DNA from 2 places in the Rummeliibacillus sp. JY-2-4R genome. Region 2 is predicted to be linked to the other one. Evidence: riboswitches for the same ligand, from Rfam matches in the RefSeq annotation. Region 2 holds a riboswitch; the other holds the start of a gene.
What was found. Region 2 has a riboswitch for FMN ahead of ribE (riboflavin synthase). Riboswitches for the same ligand answer to the same signal wherever they lie in the genome.

Region 1 (10,529 bases), 760 kb from region 2:
CAATTTCACGTGCAGTTCAACCACTAGCGAAACGCGCAAATTCTCCTTTACTAGATGAAGTTGGATACCGTTCTGTTTTAATTGGTTTCCCTGTCTTTACACTAGGTGCTTTGATTTTTGCTATGATCTGGGCGCAAGAGGCATGGTCTCGATTCTGGGGCTGGGATCCAAAAGAAGTATGGGCATTGATAACTTGGTTGTTCTATGCAGCTTTCCTTCACTTACGCTTATCTAAGGGGTGGCATGGTGAGAAATCTGCATGGTTAGCAGTAATTGGCTTTGTTATTATCATGTTTAATCTAGTAGCAGTAAACTTAATTATCGCTGGTCTACACTCATACGCAGGATAATCTAATTTGAATGAAGAAGCCTTTTCCTTAATATGAGGGAAAAGGCTTTTCTTTTCTTTTCATTTTGTTTGACAGAATGTACAATGAAAGTATTAATACTGGGAGGCATATACATTGACTGAACAAATTTCGATATTAGTAGTAGATGATGAGGACCGTATTCGTCGTTTATTGAAAATGTACTTAGAGCGTGAAGGATATGAAGTTGATGAAGCAGAGAATGGTGAGCAAGCCGTAGAAAAAGCACTTGCCAATAATTATCACTGCATTCTGCTAGATGTCATGATGCCTGAAAAGGATGGAATGGAAGTTTGTGAAGAAATTCGCGAGAAAAAGTCAACACCAATTATTTTATTGACAGCTAAAGGGGAAGAAGCTAATAGAGTACAAGGATTTGAAATAGGTGCTGATGACTATATTGTTAAACCTTTTAGCCCAAGAGAAGTCGTATTGCGAGTAAAGGCTATATTACGCCGCTCTGCAGCATTTTCTCCAATTTCTGTATCATCTTCATCTAAAGACTTAGTTGTATTTCCACATTTAACGATTGATCATGATGCGCATAGAGTCTCTGCAGATGGAGTGGAAGTAAACTTAACACCTAAAGAATATGAACTACTATATTTCTTAGCAAAATCACCAGATAAAGTATTTGATCGTGAGCAATTATTAAAAGAAGTTTGGCACTATGATTTCTTTGGTGATTTACGTACTGTTGATACACATGTAAAGCGTTTACGCGAGAAACTAAATCGTGTATCTGAAAATGCGGCTAAAATGATTGTAACTGTATGGGGCGTAGGCTATAAATTTGAGGTAGTCAATGACTAGAATATGGAATAGTGTTGTCGGGAAGCTGTGGGTAACCATATTGCTTCTCGTTTCATTTGTATTATTTGTTTTTACAGTTTTAATGTTAGAATTCCTTTCAAAATACCATACTCAACAATCGGAAGCATTACTAAGACAAGAAGCCACTACTATTGCAAGAGTTGTCGATGATCATAAGTCTATTGCTTCAACTAGATCGATAATCAACGATATATTAAGTGATGAGACAAACGCAGTAATAGCTGATCAACCTGGCAAAGTATTATTCTCGCTCCAAGAAGGATTAAACCAAGAAAAAATAAAAAGTGAAATTATAAGTAATAAATCCTTTGAAAAAGTTTTTTATACAAATAAACCTGTAGTAAAAGAAATGATGCTACCATCTTCTACAGAAAAGAATCATGTAGAGTCTTATATTGTATTAGCATTTCCTCTTAATGTTGGAAAAATGAGTCATGGTGTATTATTCATATACCAAAGCCCAGATGCAATACATCGAACTACAAAAGAAACAACGAAAATTGTCTTTCTATCTGCAGCTATTGCATTTATCCTGACTACTTTCTTTGCGTTTTTCTTATCTACTAGAATTACGTCCCCATTACGGAAAATGAGAGAAGCTGCTTTCGAATTAGCCAAGGGGAACTTCGATAAAAAAGTTCCTGTATTACAAAATGATGAAATTGGACAATTAGGGACAGCATTCAATCAGATGGGCCGTCAACTAAAAACTCATATTGAGATTATCAATCAAGAGAAAGAGCAGCTTTCAAGTATATTAACATCCATGACAGATGCTGTAATTACGTTCAATAGTGATCGGACTGTAATTTTAAGTAATCCACCAGCGGAGTTATTGTTACAAAAGTGGTTTATCAATAAGGGTTCTAATAGTGATCAACCAATTCCAAAAGAAATAAATCATATGCTAGAACATGTATTGGAAATGGAAGAAGAGCTAAGAGAAGAATTAGAATTAGATGGTACGTATTTTACAATTTCTATAAGTCCTCTTTATAGTGGAGATTCCGTACGTGGTGCTGTTGCAGTATTTAGAGATAGGACAGAAGAACATCGCTTAGATAAGTTACGAAATGACTTTATAGCAAATGTTTCGCATGAATTGCGTACACCAATAGCTATGTTACAAGGTTATAGTGAAGCAATTATTGATGAGGTTGTGACAAGTGAAGAAGAGCGGAATGAAATGATCCGCATTATTTATGATGAGTCACAACGAATGGGAAGGCTTGTAACAGATTTATTAGATTTGGCACGTATGGAGTCTGGAAATATCACATTATACAAAGATTTGGTTCCAATTACGCCAGTATTTGAAAGAATCACGCAAAAGTTTGTACAAGCAGCAAAAGAAAAAGGCGTTGAATTAACGTATTCATCTACCTTTGATGATGAAACAACAATTAATCTAGATGAAGATAGAATTGAACAAGTATTAACGAACTTGATTGACAATGCAATTCGTCATACAAATAAAAACGGCATTGTCCAAGTAATTGTTGATCAACAAGTATCATTCGCACGTATTCAGGTTAAAGACAATGGGGCTGGAATACCAAAAGAAGATTTAGAATATGTATTTGAAAGATTCTACAAAGCTGATAAAGCAAGAACCAGAGGAAAAGGTGGTACAGGTTTGGGGCTTGCTATTGCTAAAAATATCGTGGAAGCCCATAAAGGACGTATTACTGTAGAAAGTGAAGTAGATGTAGGTACAAACTTTATCTTCTTCTTGCCACTAGAGTTTCAACAAGAAACTTCAATGAAATGATTTAAACCCCTAAGTTAGATAAAAACTAACATAGGGCTCTTTAATTGGTTAAATTCACAAGTGAGTTGAATTCTACTCCAAAAAAATTTAAAACAAACTAATATTGTAGGAATACTAAAAATTTTACAGGAAAATGAGATTAATACCTTTACAAATTACTGTATATTTTATATAGTTAAATTGTAATAAAAAATCATATTGATTCATCTTCGGGGCAGGGTGAAATTCCCGATCGGCGGTATTAGAGAAAAGTGCAGTACTCTTAAGCCCGCGAGCCGTTAGGTATGACTTGGTGAGATTCCAGGGCCGACAGTATAGTCTGGATGGGAGAAGGTGAAGGTACGGTCGTCTTAATTCTATTTTAAAATAGTAGATTTAGACGCTTATTTGACTATGCCTATTTCTCCCTTAAGCTTTCAAAGCTTAAGGGATTTTTATTGCATATCTTGTAATCCGGACCTCTCTTCTTTAGAAGTGAATCGAAAAAAGGAGAGAAAAATATGAAGAACACAAAATTGCAAAAAATGATTTCAATCGGTATGCTAAGCAGTATCTCATTTGTATTAATGATATTTAACTTCCCATTACCACCGTTTCCAAGTTTTTTAGAAGTGGATTTTAGTGATGTTCCAGCACTTATTGCAACAATTACAATGGGTCCAGTAGCGGGAATGGCTGTAGAATTTATCAAAAATGTATTGAACTGGTTTTATGTTGGAAGCCCAACAGGTGTTCCAGTTGGACAAATTGCAAACTTCACAACAGGTGTATTATTCATTTTACCTGTTTACTTTATCTATAAACGTTTAACAAGTGCAAAAGGATTAACAACAGGTTTAGTAGTCGGAACTCTAACAATGGCAATTGGAATGAGCGTGTTAAACTATTTCTTATTTATGCCTATGTATAACTATTTCTTAAACGTACCAGTTGAAACAGGTGCAGCACTTAGAAATTCTATTGTTATGGGTGTTTTACCATTCAATATTATTAAAGGAATTATCATTGCAGCAATCATGCTTTTACTATTCTCAAGTCTTAAAAATTGGATTGTGAAACAACGTAATACTTTTATTAATGGCTAATGATATAAATAGATTGATAGGGTAATCCTATAAATAATATAATATTCAATAGAAAAATCTGCTCATCTATTTAAAATAGATGAGCAGATTTTTTTGATATAGCTCTTGATTTTGTTCAAGTGGAGACTCCGCCTAAGTGAGAGGAGATTACAGAAAACAGTAAGCTATTTTTGTTTCCATAACGGAGGAAAGTTAAACTAACTTTATTTCCCAGGAAAGAATAAGCAATATCTAATTTAATTAATCATGATATTAAGCATCATATTTGCAAATGAATTAAATTACCGATATAATTTTAAGGATATTTTATGTTCTAAAACATAAAATCTGCAAGGATAAATTTTCAATTTTGTTATATGAAAATAGAGTCTATCTCTAATATCTTGCAAATATTAAAAGATAGGTGGAAAAATAAGTGGATTATCGAGTTTTACTTTATTATTTTTATACAAAGATAGAAGATCCAGAAAAGTTTGCTACAGAGCATTTAGCTTTTTGTAAATCACTAGATTTAAAAGGACGTATTTTAGTAGCATCTGAAGGAATCAACGGAACAGTTTCTGGAACAATTGAACAAACAAATGCCTATATGGAGTATATGATGGCGAATCCAATATTTAATGGTATTGTTTTCAAAATCGATGAAGCAGAAGGTCATGCATTCAAAAAAATGCATGTACGACCAAAAACTGAATTAGTCAACTTCAGTTTAGAAGATGATATAGATCCACATGAATTAACAGGGGATTATTTAGAACCTGCTGAGTTTTTTGCGAAAATGCAAGAAGAAAATACAGTTATTATAGATGCGCGTAATACCTATGAATATGATTTAGGGCATTTTAGAGGTGCAATAAGACCTGATATTCAAACATTCCGTGAATTGCCTGAATGGATTAGAGAAAACAAAGAGCAATTTGACGGTAAACAAATCCTTACTTATTGTACAGGTGGTATTCGTTGTGAAAAATTCTCTGGTTGGATGAAACGAGAAGGCTTTGATAACGTAAGTCAGTTACATGGCGGAATTGTCACTTATGGTAAAGATGAAGTAGCAAAGGGTCAATTATGGGATGGTCAATGTTATGTATTTGACGAACGAATTTCTGTGCCTGTAAACCAAGTTGAACACGTGATTGTAGGACGTGATCATTTTGACGGTGAGCCATGCGAACGTTACATCAACTGTGCAAATCCTGAATGTAATAAACAAATCATTTGCTCAGAAGAAAATGAAGATAAATATTTAGGAGGATGTACACATGAATGTAGAGTACATCCGCGTAACCGATATATTGCTCGAAATGGGTTAACTGAACAGGATGTAAAGGATCGTTTAACTACTATTGGTGAAACACTTTAAAAATGCAATGATTGAGAGGGAAAGAGATGGTATTAGAAGGTATTATTCATCTCAGACAAATGAAAGGCCCAAATTTGTTGTATTTAAATGAAGAGCCCTTAGCCAAAACACTTCTTCCTTATGATGGAAAAGAGATGACCATCACATTTACATTACCTGGTATAGAAAAAAAACTAAAGGGCATTGCAGAAATCTTCTATTTCGAAGGTAAAGACGGATATGGTGGCGATAAATTCACCAATGATTTAGATATAGAAGATTTTGATTGTATAGAATGGCTATCTACTTATGAAGAGCAATCTATAACTATTACAATAGATTAAAATCTAAATACAAGAAAAGCCACTTCCAAAGCAAATTGAAAGTGGCTTTTCTTTACGCCTTTTTAAAATAATCAAGAATAAATTGTTGAAATTGTTTTGTAGCAGGTGATTGGAAACGACCTTCAGACCAAGCCATACCAATGACTCGTTCAAGTTTCATATCGCTAATATGGATTTTGGCCATCCGATTTGTATTAATTTCTACTCCATTAGGTAAGATGGAAACGCCTAGCCCTGCAGCAACGAAACCCGCGACAGTAGCAACCTCGTCCCCTTCAAATGTTATATCAGGTTTAAGATTAGCATACTCGAAAACGGCATCTAGCTGAATTCTTAATGCATATCCTTTTTTTAGTAAGATGAATGATTCATCTCCTAATTCTTTTAATGTAATTGTGTCACGAGTTGCTAAAGGGTGTGAAATTGGGACAATTGCAAATAATTCCTCACGCCATAATTCTGTCCATTGGATTGGTTTTTCAGTCTCCATCTCAGCTAGTAAACATAAATCTAGCTCGCCTGATTGTAATTGTTTTAGCTGAAGATGTGTATGATTTTGCTTTAAAGTAAAGTGTATATCATGATGTTGCTTTCTGAATTTCATGATTAAATCAGGGACAATATTTGTTCCTAGCGTATGTAAAAAGCCAAGGGAAACTTCCCCGTGATTTGGATCTACTAGCTCTTGGATTTCATGGAGGCCATCCTGATACTCGCGCATTATATTTTGGACACGTTTTACGAATATTTCACCATAACGATTTAAAGTGATTGAGCGTCCTTGTCTTTCAAATAAAGGAACACCTAATTCGTCTTCTAATCGAGCAATAGAGCGACTTAGTGCTGGCTGGGAAATAGATAGCTGCTCAGCAGCCTTCGTCATATGCTGAATTTTCGCTAGTACTTGAAAGTATTCTAGCTGTTGCCATTCCATTTACATTTCTCTCCTTTAATGATTACATATATCATTTTGGCTATCATAATGAACCAGGACTTTTAAGTCAACAATAAAATACATTAATTTGATTCTAACACTTTTGTCGAATTAATGTAGTTAATAGAAAAAAACAGTATATTGAGTAAGAATCATAATGAAAAAGCATTGTTTCAATTATGTAACATGGGTGTTACGCTTCTATTAAAACAGGAAAAAATGACTATACAAATATATGATTCGTGCTATTATAAAATAGTAAATAAAAAACGTACATAGTGAAAATATTGGAAATGAGATGATTTAAATTGAATATACGTTCAAAATGGGGCCGTTCTGCAGTTGTTACTCTAGCACTAACTTGTGGTTTTATGTATTCAGCAGAGCCAATTCAAGTAAATGCTAAAACTTCGGCAGAAATGATTCAAACTAAGGCCTCAATTGATCAGAAAATAAAGAATCTAAATAAAGAAATTGAAATATTACAAAAGAAAATTGATAAAAAACAAGTAGAATATGAAAATACGTTAAAAGAAATTGACGAAACAAATAATGCAATAAAAGAAACAGAAAAAAATATTAAAGATCGTTCAACAATTATCAATGATCGATTAAAAGCTTACCAAAATCAAGATAATACGGTAAATCCATATGTAGAAGCTATTCTTGGAGCAGATAATTTTGCAGATGCAGTAAGTCGAACAGTTTCTGTTAAAACTATTTTAGATGCAGATCAAAACCTATTAGATGATCAAAAAGCGGACAAGAATAAATTAGCTGAAGAAAAGCAAGCACTTCAAAACAAACAAGCAACACTACAAAAGCAATTCCAAGATATGCAAAATGAAGAAAATCATTTAGAAACAAAAAAGGCAGAAAATAAAGCAAAGTCTTTAAAACTGAAAGAACAAATTGCTACAAAAAAACAACAAGAAAAACTTGAGAGAGAACGTAAAAAACGTGAAGCAGAAGCAAAACGTTTGAAAGCGTTGCAAGAGAAAAAATTTATAGAAGAAAATGCTTCTGTAACTAAGACTAGTAATTCAGTACATACTGATAGCGTAGTAAAAACAGAAAACGTTAGCGATGATGTTAATAATGCTGGTAACGGTACTAATGGCGCTAAGGTAACAGATCATGAGCAGAAAGCTCCTAGCGTGTCAGGTTCTGGTTCTGCAAAAGCTGCAATTGCAGAAGCAAGTAAATATCTTGGACGTGCATATGTATGGGGTGGAAGTAATCCAACAACTGGTTTTGACTGCTCAGGTTTAACACAATGGGCATTTAAACAAGCAGGCGTATCACTGCCACGTACAGCAGCACAACAATATTTAGCTACTACAAAAGTAAGTGCAAGTGAAGCAAGAACAGGGGATTTAGTGTTCTTTAGTTATGGTTCAGGCATAGCACATGTTGGTATCTACCTTGGTGGCGGAAGAATGTTAGATGCTCAAAACAATGGTGTTGTTACTGAATCACTTGACTGGTGGAACAAATACTTAGTTGGATACGGACGTATCTCAGGTGTAAACTAGTATTCTATTGTTAATTTTATAACTAAAGTATGTTGTCTTAAAATCAATAATTGTTAAAACACACTTAATAGGCTGTCTTTAAAGGGGAACTTTATCTTTAAAGACGGCCTTTATTTTATACATAATTTATTTCGGAAGGCTCTTAAGCTTAGAAAACTTTCAATTATATGGTAAAGTATTTATGGAGTATTTATTTCATCTTATTTTTTCAATCTCTATAAGAAAAGAGAAGAATACTAAATAATCTACGATTAATAATGATGAAATGTATCGAAGTTTTATTGAAAAATACTTTTAACGAACGCTCAATAGAGCAATTTATTCGTATTTTTCGAACAAATAAATATTCATAATAATTCAATTTAATCTTTCAAAATTTTTACAGCGTAAAGGGGGAAGAAAAAATGTCATTAATCGAACAATTGAAAATGGAATGGCCAATAATACAAGCACCAATGGCAGGGGTTACGACACCTGAAATGGTTATTGCAAGTGCAAAAGCAGGTATTTTGGGTTCTATTGGAGCTGGGTATTTAAGTGCCGAAGTAACTAGAGAATTTATCCGAGCAGTTAAAAAAGAAACGACAAAACCATTCGCAGTTAACTTATTTGTTCCGCATGATGTGAATGTCACCAAAGAAGAACTTGAAGAGGCTTATAATGCATTAAAACCGTATCGAAAAAAATTAATGATTGCAGATGAAGGAGCTTTTCTTTCAACTACTGATTTTGACGCTCAAATCGAGGTCATTATTCATGAAGATGTAAAGGTAGCGTCATTTACTTTTGGATTGCCAACTGTAGAAGCCGTACAAAAATTAAAAGATCATGATGTATTTACTATTGGGACAGCGACAACTTTAGAAGAGGCAATTTTAGTCCAAGAGCGTGGATTAGATGCAGTAGTTCTACAAGGTGAAGAAGCAGGTGGCCATCGTGGCTCATTTACAGAACCTGTCGAACTCATTTCTTTAAATGAATTACTAGAAGGTATTAAAGAAAAAGTGTCGATTCCAGTCATTGCTGCTGGGGGAATTGTTACGAAAGAGCAGATTCAAAAGGCAATTGAAGCTGGTACAGAAGCAGTTCAAATCGGTACGGCATTTTTAGTAAGTGAAGAAAGTGGTGCATCGGATGTTTATAAGGAACAAGTACTACTAGCCGATGAAGACTGTACAGTTGTTACAACAGCATTTTCAGGAAAATTAGCTCGTGGTATTAATAATGATTTTATATCGTTTATGGAAGGAAATAAAATTGCACCATATCCATATCAAAATGATTTAACGATGGGCATTCGAAAGCGCGCACAGGAATTAGGAGTCTATAGCTTAATGGCAATGTGGGCTGGAAGAAATTTAAATCAGGTGCAATCTGGCACCGTACAGGAAATTGTCGATCGCTTAACAAAATAATAGAAAGAGGTAAACCATTATTTGGTTTACCTCTTTTTTCAACTTTATAAAGAATAGGTTCTTAAGCGCCACCCATTATATTGTAGCCACCGTCAACATAAATTACTTCACCTGTAACTCCGCTAGAAAGTTGGCTTAACATGACAACTGTCATATTTGCTACTTCTTCAGGAGTGACATTGCGTTTAAGTGGTGCTGCTTCTTCCATGATATTCATAATTTTATTGAATGAAGGAACACCTTTAGCAGCAAGAGTTTTAATAGCGCCTGCTGAAATTGCGTTAACTCGAATATTTTCTGCACCAACATCAGCAGCCAAATAACGAACAGAAGCTTCCAAAGCTGCTTTTGCAACACCCATAACATTGTATCCTTGAAGTACTCTTTCTGCACCTAAGTAAGTCATTGTAACAATAGATCCGCCCTCAGTCATATATGGTTTAGCGGCATTTGTAACTGCGATTAAAGAATAAGCACTTGTATCTTGCGCAAATGCATAGCCATCACGAGAAGTTTCCACAAAACGATTTTTTAAGTCGTCAGCATTTGCAAATGCAACTGAATGAACGACACCGTGAATTGTGCCTACTTTTTCTCCAATTTCTTGGAATGCTTGTTGAATGCTTTCATCGCTATTTACATCACATTGAACAAGAAGTGGTTGTAAATCTTCATAATTGGCTAATTGTTTTTCTAATTTCATTAAAGAACGTTCTTTACGGTATGTGTATATAACATTGGCACCAACTGACATTAATGCTTTTGCTACGCCCCATGCAATACTACGATCATTGGCAACACCCATTACCACGATATTTTTACCTTGTAATTGTAAAAAATTATCCATAATAGCCTCCTGTGTTAGTTACTATTAGTACCTGATACTAAAATAGTAACCTAT
Region 2 (10,529 bases):
TCATACCAATCCTGATATTTTAATAGTTGATGAAGCATTGTCCGTTGGAGACCAGACATTTTATCAAAAATGCTTAAATAAGATCAATGAGTTTAAACGTCAAGGGAAAACAATCATCTTTGTAAGTCATTCATTGGCCCAAATTCAAGCATTTTGCGATCGCGTGATGTGGGTGCATTTTGGACAAATTAAGATGTTCGATGAAACAAAAAAAGTGGTTGGAGAATATAAAAAGTTTATAGCATGGTTTAATTCATTGAGTGAAGAAGAAAAGAAATTGAATCGCTCCAAATTGCTAGAAGAACAATACAAAGCAGGGGCTAGTTTAGCAGTTGAACCAAGCAATCAAAAAAGCGGATTGAATTTCTTATTCATTTCACAGATGATTATTATAATGCTTATTGTTATTGCAAGTGCAGCATATATGTTTAGTTAATTAATTCAAATTGAGGTGTAGGTTCTAGATGGCTGATAAAGTAAAAATTATGACTATTTTTGGTACTAGACCAGAGGCGATTAAATTAGCCCCATTAGTACTGGAATTAGAAAAACATCATGATGAAATTGAATCAATTGTTACTGTAACTGCTCAACATCGTCAAATGCTTGATCAAGTACTCGAAGTATTCAATATTCATCCACTATACGATTTAAATATTATGAAAGATCGTCAAACACTAGTTGACGTAACGACTCGTGCACTTCAAGGATTAAATGAAGTAATGCAAAAAGTAAAACCTGACATAGTGCTAGTGCATGGGGATACTTCAACAACATTCGTTGCGAGTCTTGCCGCATTTTATAATCAAATTCCGGTTGGTCATGTTGAAGCTGGATTAAGAACTTGGGACAAATATTCACCATTCCCAGAAGAGATGAATCGACAATTAACAGGAGTTATTGCAGATTTTCATTTTGCACCAACTATAAAGGCTGCTCAAAACTTATTAAATGAAAATAAAAAAGGCGATTCTATTTTTATAACAGGCAACACAGCCATTGATGCTTTATCTACAACTGTTTCATCATCTTACACTCATCCAATATTAGAACAAATCGGAAAAGATAAGATGATTCTTTTAACTGCTCACCGTAGGGAAAATCTTGGTGAACCAATGAGACATATGTTTAGAGCAATTAAGAAAATAGTGGAAGAGCATGCTGATGTACAAGTAGTGTATCCTGTACACTTAAATCCTGCAGTTCGTGAAATCGCAGATGAAATATTAGGAGAAGATCCAAGAATTCATCTAATTGAACCATTGGAAGTAATTGATTTCCATAATTTTTTATCTAGAGCACATATCATTTTGACTGATTCGGGTGGGATTCAAGAAGAAGCACCATCTCTTGGAGTTCCGGTATTAGTTCTAAGAGATACTACAGAAAGACCAGAAGGAATTGATGCTGGAACACTAAAACTTGCTGGTACTGATGAATTAACGATTTATCAACTGACGAAAGAATTACTTACGAATCCAAAAGAATACGAAAGAATGTCGAAAGCTTCAAACCCATATGGTGATGGTCATGCTTCTGAACGTATCGTTGAAACATTACTTTATCATTTTGGAATAAGAGATACGATGCCAGATCTCTTTGAAAAAAATGAAGAAAATTCTTTAAAAGTATAGAAAACAATTAAATTGAAATGAATAGAAAAAATGCTCCTATTGTTCGCAATATTAGAATACATGCGAATAGATAGGAGTATTTTTTATAAGAGATACACCTCAAAAATTAACTTTATATTAAAGATAAAATAATCCACCATATTTAGCATGAAATCTATTTCCAATGAATAGTATGACAAATATAAGGTACTAGTTTGCAACGTACATATCATAACTATTTCAAAAAGGTGGGATTCGAATGCAATTAATATTTTTACTTTTCTTAAGTGCTCTATTTTTTATTTTTACTTTTATTGTTCCAGCGCTATCCTTAAAATTATTTTGTCTATTAATTTCATTTACCTTCTATAAATTGGGTTCACATCAAATAAAGTTAGCTGAGATTAGAAGAAATGAGGAAATTAAGCAGGACACTGAAAAAATACTAGAACAGTATCCTCACAGTCAATCTACTATTTCTTCTGATTATTTACATGCTCTTTTAATAGGCGAGGCCTCACAGACATTATTTGTTGCAAATCGAGAAGATACAGACTCTGAGTTTGATGTGAAAGAATATCTATTCAATGAAATTTTTGAAACAGCCATTGAAGAGGATGGTATTCAAAAAGCTCTGATATCTCGGGGAGGAATACTGGGAGGTACCCTGCTGGATAGTGATGGTAATGGTAATTCATTAATTTATATTATGGAGCCTGAAAAAGATGAGAGTGGAACCGAAGAAAAAAAGGATGATATAGAAGACGATATAGAAGATGGTGTATCAAAACTTTCTTTGAAAATTGTCGTGGATGATTTAAGTAATCCAATAATAGAATATGTATTTTTAGAATCTGAAGACCCAGTTTCAAAAGAATGTGACGAATATGAAGAAGCATCAAAGCTATGTAAAAAATGGCACCAGATGATAAGCGTTTTAATAAAACGCCAGGACCATTTAAATAAAGTAATCATTAAACGTTATGAGCATTCAAATAAAGTTGTTTAATGAGTAAAGAAAATTAATAAAACATATAGAGTTAATAGGGATTTGTTACTCATTAATAAAATTTATATAATAAGTAGTGATTTTTTTGAAAAATAGTGCTATACTTTGCTCATAGATTAATAAATCCTTCGGGGTAGGGTGAAATTCCCAATCGACGGTGATGAAGAAATTCTAAGCCCGTGAGCCTTTTTAGGTAGGATTTGGTGCAATTCCAAAGCCGACAGTATAGTCTGGATGAGAGAAGGATATTTGTTCATTAAATCTATTCTTACGAAACTGGATTTCGTAGGTTTATTTGATGAGGCAATAAAACCTTTAAACCACCCCGTAGATCTAATCTATGGGTTTTTCTTTTTTTTAATATAATTTAATAAGTAGTCCTTCGGGGTAGGGTGAAATTCCCAATCGACGGTGATGAAGAAATTCTAAGCCCGTGAGCCTATTTTAGGCAGGATTTGGTGCAATTCCAAAGCCGACAGTATAGTCTGGATGGGAGAAGGACGATTTTAGAAATGGTAAAGACTATTGAAAAATACACTTCAATAAGTTTCTTTGTTGTACCATTTGCTACATATTCTCCCAAAACTTCCAAGGAACTTCTTCTATGGGAGTTTTTGTTTTAAAATTTTTCAGAGGCGGTGACTGAAAATTTGTAATTTTTGAAACATCAAATCCAAGTTTACAAATAGATAAAGAGGTGATTTGAATGTTCACAGGAATTGTAGAAGATTTAGGAAAAGTAAAAGCAATTAAAAATGGGACACATAGTATGCAACTTACAATCGAATCAAATAAGATTGTTGAAGATGTCCATTTAGGTGATAGTATTGCAGTCAATGGTGTTTGCTTAACCGTTATTTCATTTTCAAGCGACCAATTTACAGTTGAAGTAATGCCTGAAACCGTAAAAGCCACTAATATTCAGTCGCTTCAAAATGGTAAATATGTAAATTTAGAACGAGCAATGCCTGCACATGGGCGCTTCGGCGGGCATTTTGTTTCGGGGCATGTTGATGGTACAGGAGTGATTCTAAAAAAACGGAAATTTGATAATGCCGTTTATGTTGATATTGGCATTAGCAAAGAACTAAGTATGTTTTGCATGTTAAAAGGGTCTGTCACAATCGATGGGATTAGTTTAACCATTTTCGATGTGAAGCCTACTCAACTTACTGTGTCACTTATTCCACATACGTTTGATCAAACCATTTTAGGAATTAAAAAAGAACATGATGTAGTCAATATTGAAAATGATTTACTCGGCAAGTATGTTATTAATAACTTAGAAAGAAAACAAGAAGATTCAAAAATTACACTGGATTTCTTAAAAGAAAACGGATTTTAAAGGCGGTGCTTTGAAAATGGTTAATACAATAGAAGAAGCGATTGAAGATTTAAAACAAGGTAAAATGATTATCGTTGTTGATGATGAAAACCGCGAAAATGAAGGGGATTTTCTAGCTTTAGCAGAATTTGCAACGCCAGAAACCATTAATTTTATGGCAAAATACGGACGTGGTTTAATCTGTACTCCGATGTCTAAAGCATTAGCAGAACGATTAGATTTAAATCCGATGGTAGAAAATAATACAGATAATCATCATACAGCATTTACTGTTAGTGTCGATTACAAAACAACAGAAACAGGAATCAGTGCTTTTGAACGTTCGGAAACCATTCTACAATTAGTGAATGCTAATTCTGTTGGATCTGATTTTCGTAGGCCAGGACATGTATTTCCTTTAATAGCAAAGGATAACGGTGTACTTGAAAGACAAGGGCATACTGAAGCTGCTGTCGATTTTGCAAAATTATGTGGATCAGTTCCAGCTGGTGTTATTTGTGAAATAATGCTTGATAATGGTGAAATGGCCAGAGTTCCACAATTACATGAAATCGCCAAGGAACATAACTTGAAATTTGTTACTATTGCAGATTTAATCAGTTTTCGCAATCAAAATGAACTACTAATAGATAGAGTTGCATCTGTAAAAATGCCTACATCATTTGGAGAGTTTCAAATGATTGGTTATTCAAATCGCGTTAATGATAAAGAGCATATCGCTATTGTAAAAGGAAATCCTCAAAATGATATAGCACCACTTGTGCGTATACATTCGGAATGTTTAACAGGTGATATTTTCCACTCTAAACGCTGTGATTGTGGTCCACAATTGCACAAATCATTAGAAATGATTGAAGAAGCAGGTAGTGGTGTTGTGCTATACATGCGTCAAGAGGGTAGAGGTATTGGATTACTTAACAAATTAAAAGCATATGAACTGCAAGAGCAAGGATACGACACAGTTGAAGCAAATATTCATCTTGGTTTCCCTGCAGAAATGCGTGATTATGGTTTAAGTGCACAAATGCTTCGCGATTTAGGTATTACGAAAATCCGCTTAATGACAAATAATCCTGCCAAAATTGAAGGGTTAACAAAATACGGAATTGAAGTTGTAGAACGTGTACCAGTTGAAATTCCAGCAGAACCAGAAAATGAAAAGTATCTTGAAACGAAAAAATCAAAAATGAGACATATTTTAGCATAGGAGTGAGTGTAATGGGACAAACATTTGAAGCACAATTAATTGGTACAGGATTAAAAATCGGCGTTGTAGTAGGAAGATTCAATGAATTTTTGACAGGTAAATTATTAACTGGTGCAATGGATGGCTTAAAACGACATGGTGTATCAGAAGAGGATATTGATATTGCTTGGGTTCCTGGTGCATTTGAAGTACCATTTATCGCGAAAAAAATGGTCGAAACCAAAAAATATGATGCGATTATCGGTTTAGGTACTGTTATTCGTGGCGCAACAACTCATTATGATTATGTTTGTAACGAAACAGCAAAAGGAATTGCAAATGTAGGATTAACATCTGGTGTGCCAGTTATGTTCGGAATCGTTACTACTGAAAATATTGAACAAGCAATCGAACGTTCTGGAACAAAATCAGGTAACAAAGGCTATGATGCTGCAGTTTCAGCAATTGAAATGGCTAATTTAAGCCGCATGTTCGAATAACTTTTAAAAATTTTTTTAGCAAAGTGAATAAATCGTGTGCCACGGGCTACACTATGTTTAGATTTCACTTAACAAGTCCTTTATTGGTAGGAGGGGTTAATCCTATGGGTGAACCAAGTCCAGGTGAGTAGATACGATCTACCAAGATTAAGGCGTTAAAAATCTCAAGGATCATAAGAAACGGAGTGAAGTCCCGTGGATCAGGTCTAGAGTTTTATAAGCAAATGCAAAACAATTTAATCATTATGAAAGATAACATTATCTAGCATAATGGAGGGAAGAATTCAAATGGGTAAACCGCCAAAAAAGTGCCAAATACTCTAGGAGAATTCATTCTTAGGGCCAGATAAAAATTCGTTAAAATTTCTCAGGTGAGAGAAACGGAGTGAAGTCCCGTGGATAAAGTCTGAGTAAGGTGCGAAAGCATAACGATAAAATCGTCATAAAAGGCTATACTTTTATGATCAGGAGGGTGAAAACCAGTGAGCGTTTAGAACTTTGTTCGTAAAACTCATTGAAGCTTCATCTACTGTGTGCCATGTTAAATGTTTTAAAACGCAAAAAGCTTGAACAAATTAATCGCCATAAAGGGCTTAGTGAAATCAAACCCGGAATTCATTTTCCGGGTTTTTGTTATGTTTATGCAAAAATCAAAGTGGAAATTTTCATTATAAAGTATTCGATATTAGTATTGCTGTTGTATAGATATATAGGAAAATATTGTTATTAATGATAAACAAAATTACATTCAATACCTAATATACGAGGGGGAAATGGAATGAAATATTTCTTCGGGTATACTCGTATGGAAAAGTGTAAGACGGGCTATACTATGTTTAGATTTCACTAAACAAATCCTTTATTGGTAGGAGGGGTTAATCCTATGGGTGAACCAAGTCCAGGTGAGTAGACACGATCTACCAAGATTAAGGCGTTAAAAATCTCAAGGATCATAAGAAACGGAGTGAAGTCCCGTGGATCAGGTCTAGAGTTTTATAAGCAAATGCAAAACAATTTAATCATTATGAAAGATAACATTATCTAACATAATGGAGGGAAGAATTCAAATGGGTAAACCGCCAAAAAAGTGCCAAATACTCTAGGAGAATTCATTCTTAGGGCCAGATGAAAATTCGTTAAAATTTCTCAGGTGAAGAGAAACGGAGTGAAGTCCCGTGGATAGAGTCTGAGTAAGGTGCGAAAGCATAACGATTAAATCATCATAAAAGGTTATACTTTTATGATCAGGAGGGTGAAAACCAGTGAGCGTTTAGAACTTTGTTCATAAATGTCATTGAAGTTTCATCTACTGTGTGCTATGTTAAATGGTTTAAAACGCAAAAGCTTGAACAAATTAATCGCCATAAAGGATTTAGTGAAATCGAACCCGGAATTCATTTTCCGGGTTTTTTATTTTATAAACAAATACCCAAGATAAGGCTAACCCATTTTAATAGTATTTGGTAATATTTTGTAATTTATATTAGTAATCGACATTAGTATTGCTTTTGTATATCATTTATAGGAAAATATTGTTATTAATGATAAGCGATAATTGATATTCGATTGCCTAAATAGGAGGAAATGGGTATGAAACGCTTCTTCTGGTATATAACTTGGATAATAATCATTAGTTTTTTAATTTATTGTGGTTTAAGACTAGAGAAATTTTTAGAACAACAATCAGAAATGTCATACGACATATTATCAATAATGATTTTTACATATATTTTTCCAATATTCGTTGGAATATTACTTCGTCTTCCTCGATTTATTTTTGAAAATAAAGGGAAAAAGAAATGGAGTTTTGATTGGGTTAAAATTATTGGCATTGCAATTCCAGTTCTTTATATTGTAATTTTACCGTATTTAGCATACACATCATTTGCAGATCGATTATTATTTGTAGAGCAATTTCTTTCGCTAGGTCAAGCTAAGACAACTTTAACAACAATTGCGGGAATTGTCTTTGGTTATATCTTATTGGATAGTGTAAAATCTTATAAAAAATTTTTTAAGACCACGTATATATTGAGTAGTTAACCCCATACTATATTCGATTTCACTTTTGAAATCCTATCATGTAAGGAGGATGAAAGTTATGGGTAACCCAGATCATTTAGATCCAAAATCTCAGAAAGTTCATCAGCTCTGGACTCGAGTAAAGCATGCAAAATCTCAAGTGAACGGTCAATCGGAGCTTACTCTCCATAACCGAATCTTGAAAAGTGAAGCGAAAGCTCGGCAATTTTAATCTTCATGAAGGATTAGTGTAATCAATTTGGAAGTCACATAAGTAGTTACTACTTATGTGACTTTTTATTATGGCCAATCATTAATAGGCAATCGACACACTTTAACATACAAATACATATCATTTATTGAAGAGGTGGTGAAGAATGGGAGACGAAAAAAATACTAAGAGCCATAACCCTGTCGAAATTGAACAACAGGAATGGAAAAAGAGAAGATTAAATGAACGAATGAAGCAGATGCTTACAATCGCTTCACCTATTTTTCTCTTACTGTTATGGGAGTTTTTGTCTAGAACTGATTTACTTGATGTGCGTTTCTTCCCGCCGCCAACCGCAATTTTACACACCTTCTATACCATGGCTATTAGTGGAGAATTATTCCATCATATTTGGATATCACTATACCGGATATTTGCAGGTTTCTTATTAGGCGTTATACCTGGTGTAGTAATTGGTTTATTGATGGGTTTATATTCTCCAATCAGACATTTCATCTCACCTGTAGTGATGGCACTCATGCCAATCCCTACCTTAGCTCTTTTGCCAATCATCATCATATTATTTGGTATTGGTGATTTTTCAAAAGTAGTAACAATAGCTGGGAGCGTATTTTTTCCAGTTGTGATTAATACTACTGCTGGTGTAATTAATATCGATTCCATTTATTTAGATGTGGCGAAAAACTATGGGGCTAATTCAAAAGACTTTTTCTTTAAAATCGCTCTTCCGGGTTCTTTACCGGTAATGATGGAAGGGATTCAAATGGGGCAGGCGATTGCATTGTTAACAATTGTTGCTGCAGAAATGATGGGGGCAACTTCAGGTATTGGCTATTTAATATGGACCTCCTATAAAGCATTCTTATTGCAAGAGATGTTTGTCGGGCTCATACTTATTTCATTTTTTGGCTATTTATTCTCATTAATACTTCGATATTTACAAAAGAAAATTCTTCCTTGGAGGTGAATCATTGGAAGAGCTAAAGAAAATTTCAATTAAGAATATGACAAAAGTATTTTACAAGAAAAATAGTAGTGTCACGGCTCTTGATCATGTCTCATTAGATATTTCAGAAGGTGAATTTGTTTGTATTGTGGGTCCTAGTGGTTGCGGAAAAACAACTTTGCTTCGTATATTAGCGGGGTTAGAAACGAGTAGTGTTGGTGAATTTGAGATTATTCAAGAGAAGAAAAATAGGCCACTTCAATCAATGGTTTTTCAAGAACGGGGTATTATTCCTTGGCTTACCGTTGAGGAAAACGTAGCGTTTGGTCTTAAGATGAGGCATTTACCGCAAGATTATATTAAAGAAAGAACAGATTACTATATTAAGAAAGTAGGGCTTGAAAAGTTTTCTAAACTCTATCCGAAAGAATTGTCAGGGGGGATGAAACAGCGTGTAAGTATTGCGCGTGCTTTTGCGAATGATCCAGAAATCTTGTTAATGGATGAACCGTTTGCAGCTTTAGATGAGCAAAACAAGTTTATACTGCAAGAAGAACTTCTCTCTATTTGGGAAGAAACAAAGAAAACCGTATTATTTATAACACATAGCATTGATGAAGCATTATTGCTAAGCGATCGTATTTTATTAATGAGTGCACAACCAGGCAAAATTATTAAAGAAATTAAAAATGACTTACCAAGGCCTCGAAATATTGAACAAATTCGGGCAAATAAACAAACAACCGAACATTTTATCGATATTTTAAAGCACTTGCATGAAGAAGTGCAAAAATCTAGAAAGTAATTAAGGTTTATCTCACATCAACTGGCTTTTGATTTTCATCTCAAGGCCTTAGAAAATAAAAAGAAGCATTGGTGGAAGAAAATTCCTATAAATGCCCGATTGGTGAGAGTACAGTGATACTTACCGATCGTTAGCAGAAGGTTAGTTGAACCAATCAGGTTCGAACTGTCGTTTGATTGCAAGCGTTGGCTTGCAATCTTAGCGACAGTAGAACGAGACTGGCAATTAGCGTGGGAAAAACCCATCACTGATTGGAGTATCACTTTAAAAAGGGGGATGTAAATGGCGAAATGGCTAAAAAAGGGGTTAGTGATTCCATTAATTTTGCTAGCTATGTTCATCACTGCATGTTCTGGTAATGGAACAAAGCCAAATTCGAACGTTGACAATGAAGTAAATAAAGAAAACAAATCAGGAGATTTAGCACCACTAGATAAGAAAACTAAAGTAGTAATTGCGGAAGATGGAGCTGCATCTGGTGCAGGTTTTTATATTGCTAATGAGAAGGGGTATTTTGCTGACTATAATATTGAAGTAGAATTTGCCCAATTTGCGAATAGTGATGATATGCTCCCTGCTCTTGCTGCTGGAGAAGTAGATATCGCTGGAGGTATTTCAACAGCATCATTCTTTAATGCAATTGCACAAGGAATAGATGTTAAAATCGTTGGGGATAAAGGCCATAATATGCCTGGTAAGTCTTACTTTACTTTCGTTATTAGTAAAAAAATGAAAGATGTCATTAAAGACTATTCAGATTTTAAAGGTAAAAAAATAGCCATTTCTTCCAAGAATTCAATAGACGGTTATATCTATCAGTTAATGTTAAAGCATGCAGGATTAACTGAAAAAGATGTGAAAACCGTAATCA

Region 1: linked by a shared signal. The riboswitch ahead of ACWV26_RS05305 (ECF transporter S component) and the one ahead of ribE (riboflavin synthase) in region 2 are both predicted to bind FMN.

What each region holds. Positions count from the first base shown of each region.
Region 1 covers NZ_CM132623.1:1,134,776-1,145,304, forward strand. The annotation lists gene ccsB (c-type cytochrome biogenesis protein CcsB) at 1-350, shown strand, start outside; gene ACWV26_RS05295 (response regulator transcription factor) at 465-1,181, shown strand; gene ACWV26_RS05300 (ATP-binding protein) at 1,174-2,973, shown strand; FMN riboswitch at 3,175-3,312, shown strand; gene ACWV26_RS05305 (ECF transporter S component) at 3,474-4,058, shown strand; gene trhO (oxygen-dependent tRNA uridine(34) hydroxylase TrhO) at 4,474-5,421, shown strand; gene ACWV26_RS05315 (hypothetical protein) at 5,448-5,744, shown strand; gene ACWV26_RS05320 (LysR family transcriptional regulator) at 5,797-6,678, opposite strand; gene ACWV26_RS05325 (C40 family peptidase) at 6,987-8,213, shown strand; gene ACWV26_RS05330 (NAD(P)H-dependent flavin oxidoreductase) at 8,618-9,628, shown strand; gene ACWV26_RS05335 (enoyl-ACP reductase FabI) at 9,690-10,475, opposite strand.
Region 2 covers NZ_CM132623.1:1,891,827-1,902,355, forward strand. The annotation lists gene ACWV26_RS09135 (ABC transporter ATP-binding protein) at 1-436, shown strand, start outside; gene wecB (non-hydrolyzing UDP-N-acetylglucosamine 2-epimerase) at 465-1,634, shown strand; gene ACWV26_RS09145 (hypothetical protein) at 1,873-2,622, shown strand; FMN riboswitch at 2,743-2,872, shown strand; FMN riboswitch at 2,997-3,127, shown strand; gene ribE (riboflavin synthase) at 3,329-3,967, shown strand; gene ACWV26_RS09155 (bifunctional 3,4-dihydroxy-2-butanone-4-phosphate synthase/GTP cyclohydrolase II) at 3,984-5,174, shown strand; gene ribH (6,7-dimethyl-8-ribityllumazine synthase) at 5,186-5,653, shown strand; gene ACWV26_RS09165 (hypothetical protein) at 7,244-7,696, shown strand; gene ACWV26_RS09170 (YpzG family protein) at 7,755-7,907, shown strand; gene ACWV26_RS09175 (ABC transporter permease) at 8,053-8,874, shown strand; gene ACWV26_RS09180 (ABC transporter ATP-binding protein) at 8,912-9,658, shown strand; gene ACWV26_RS09185 (ABC transporter substrate-binding protein) at 9,941-10,529, shown strand, end outside.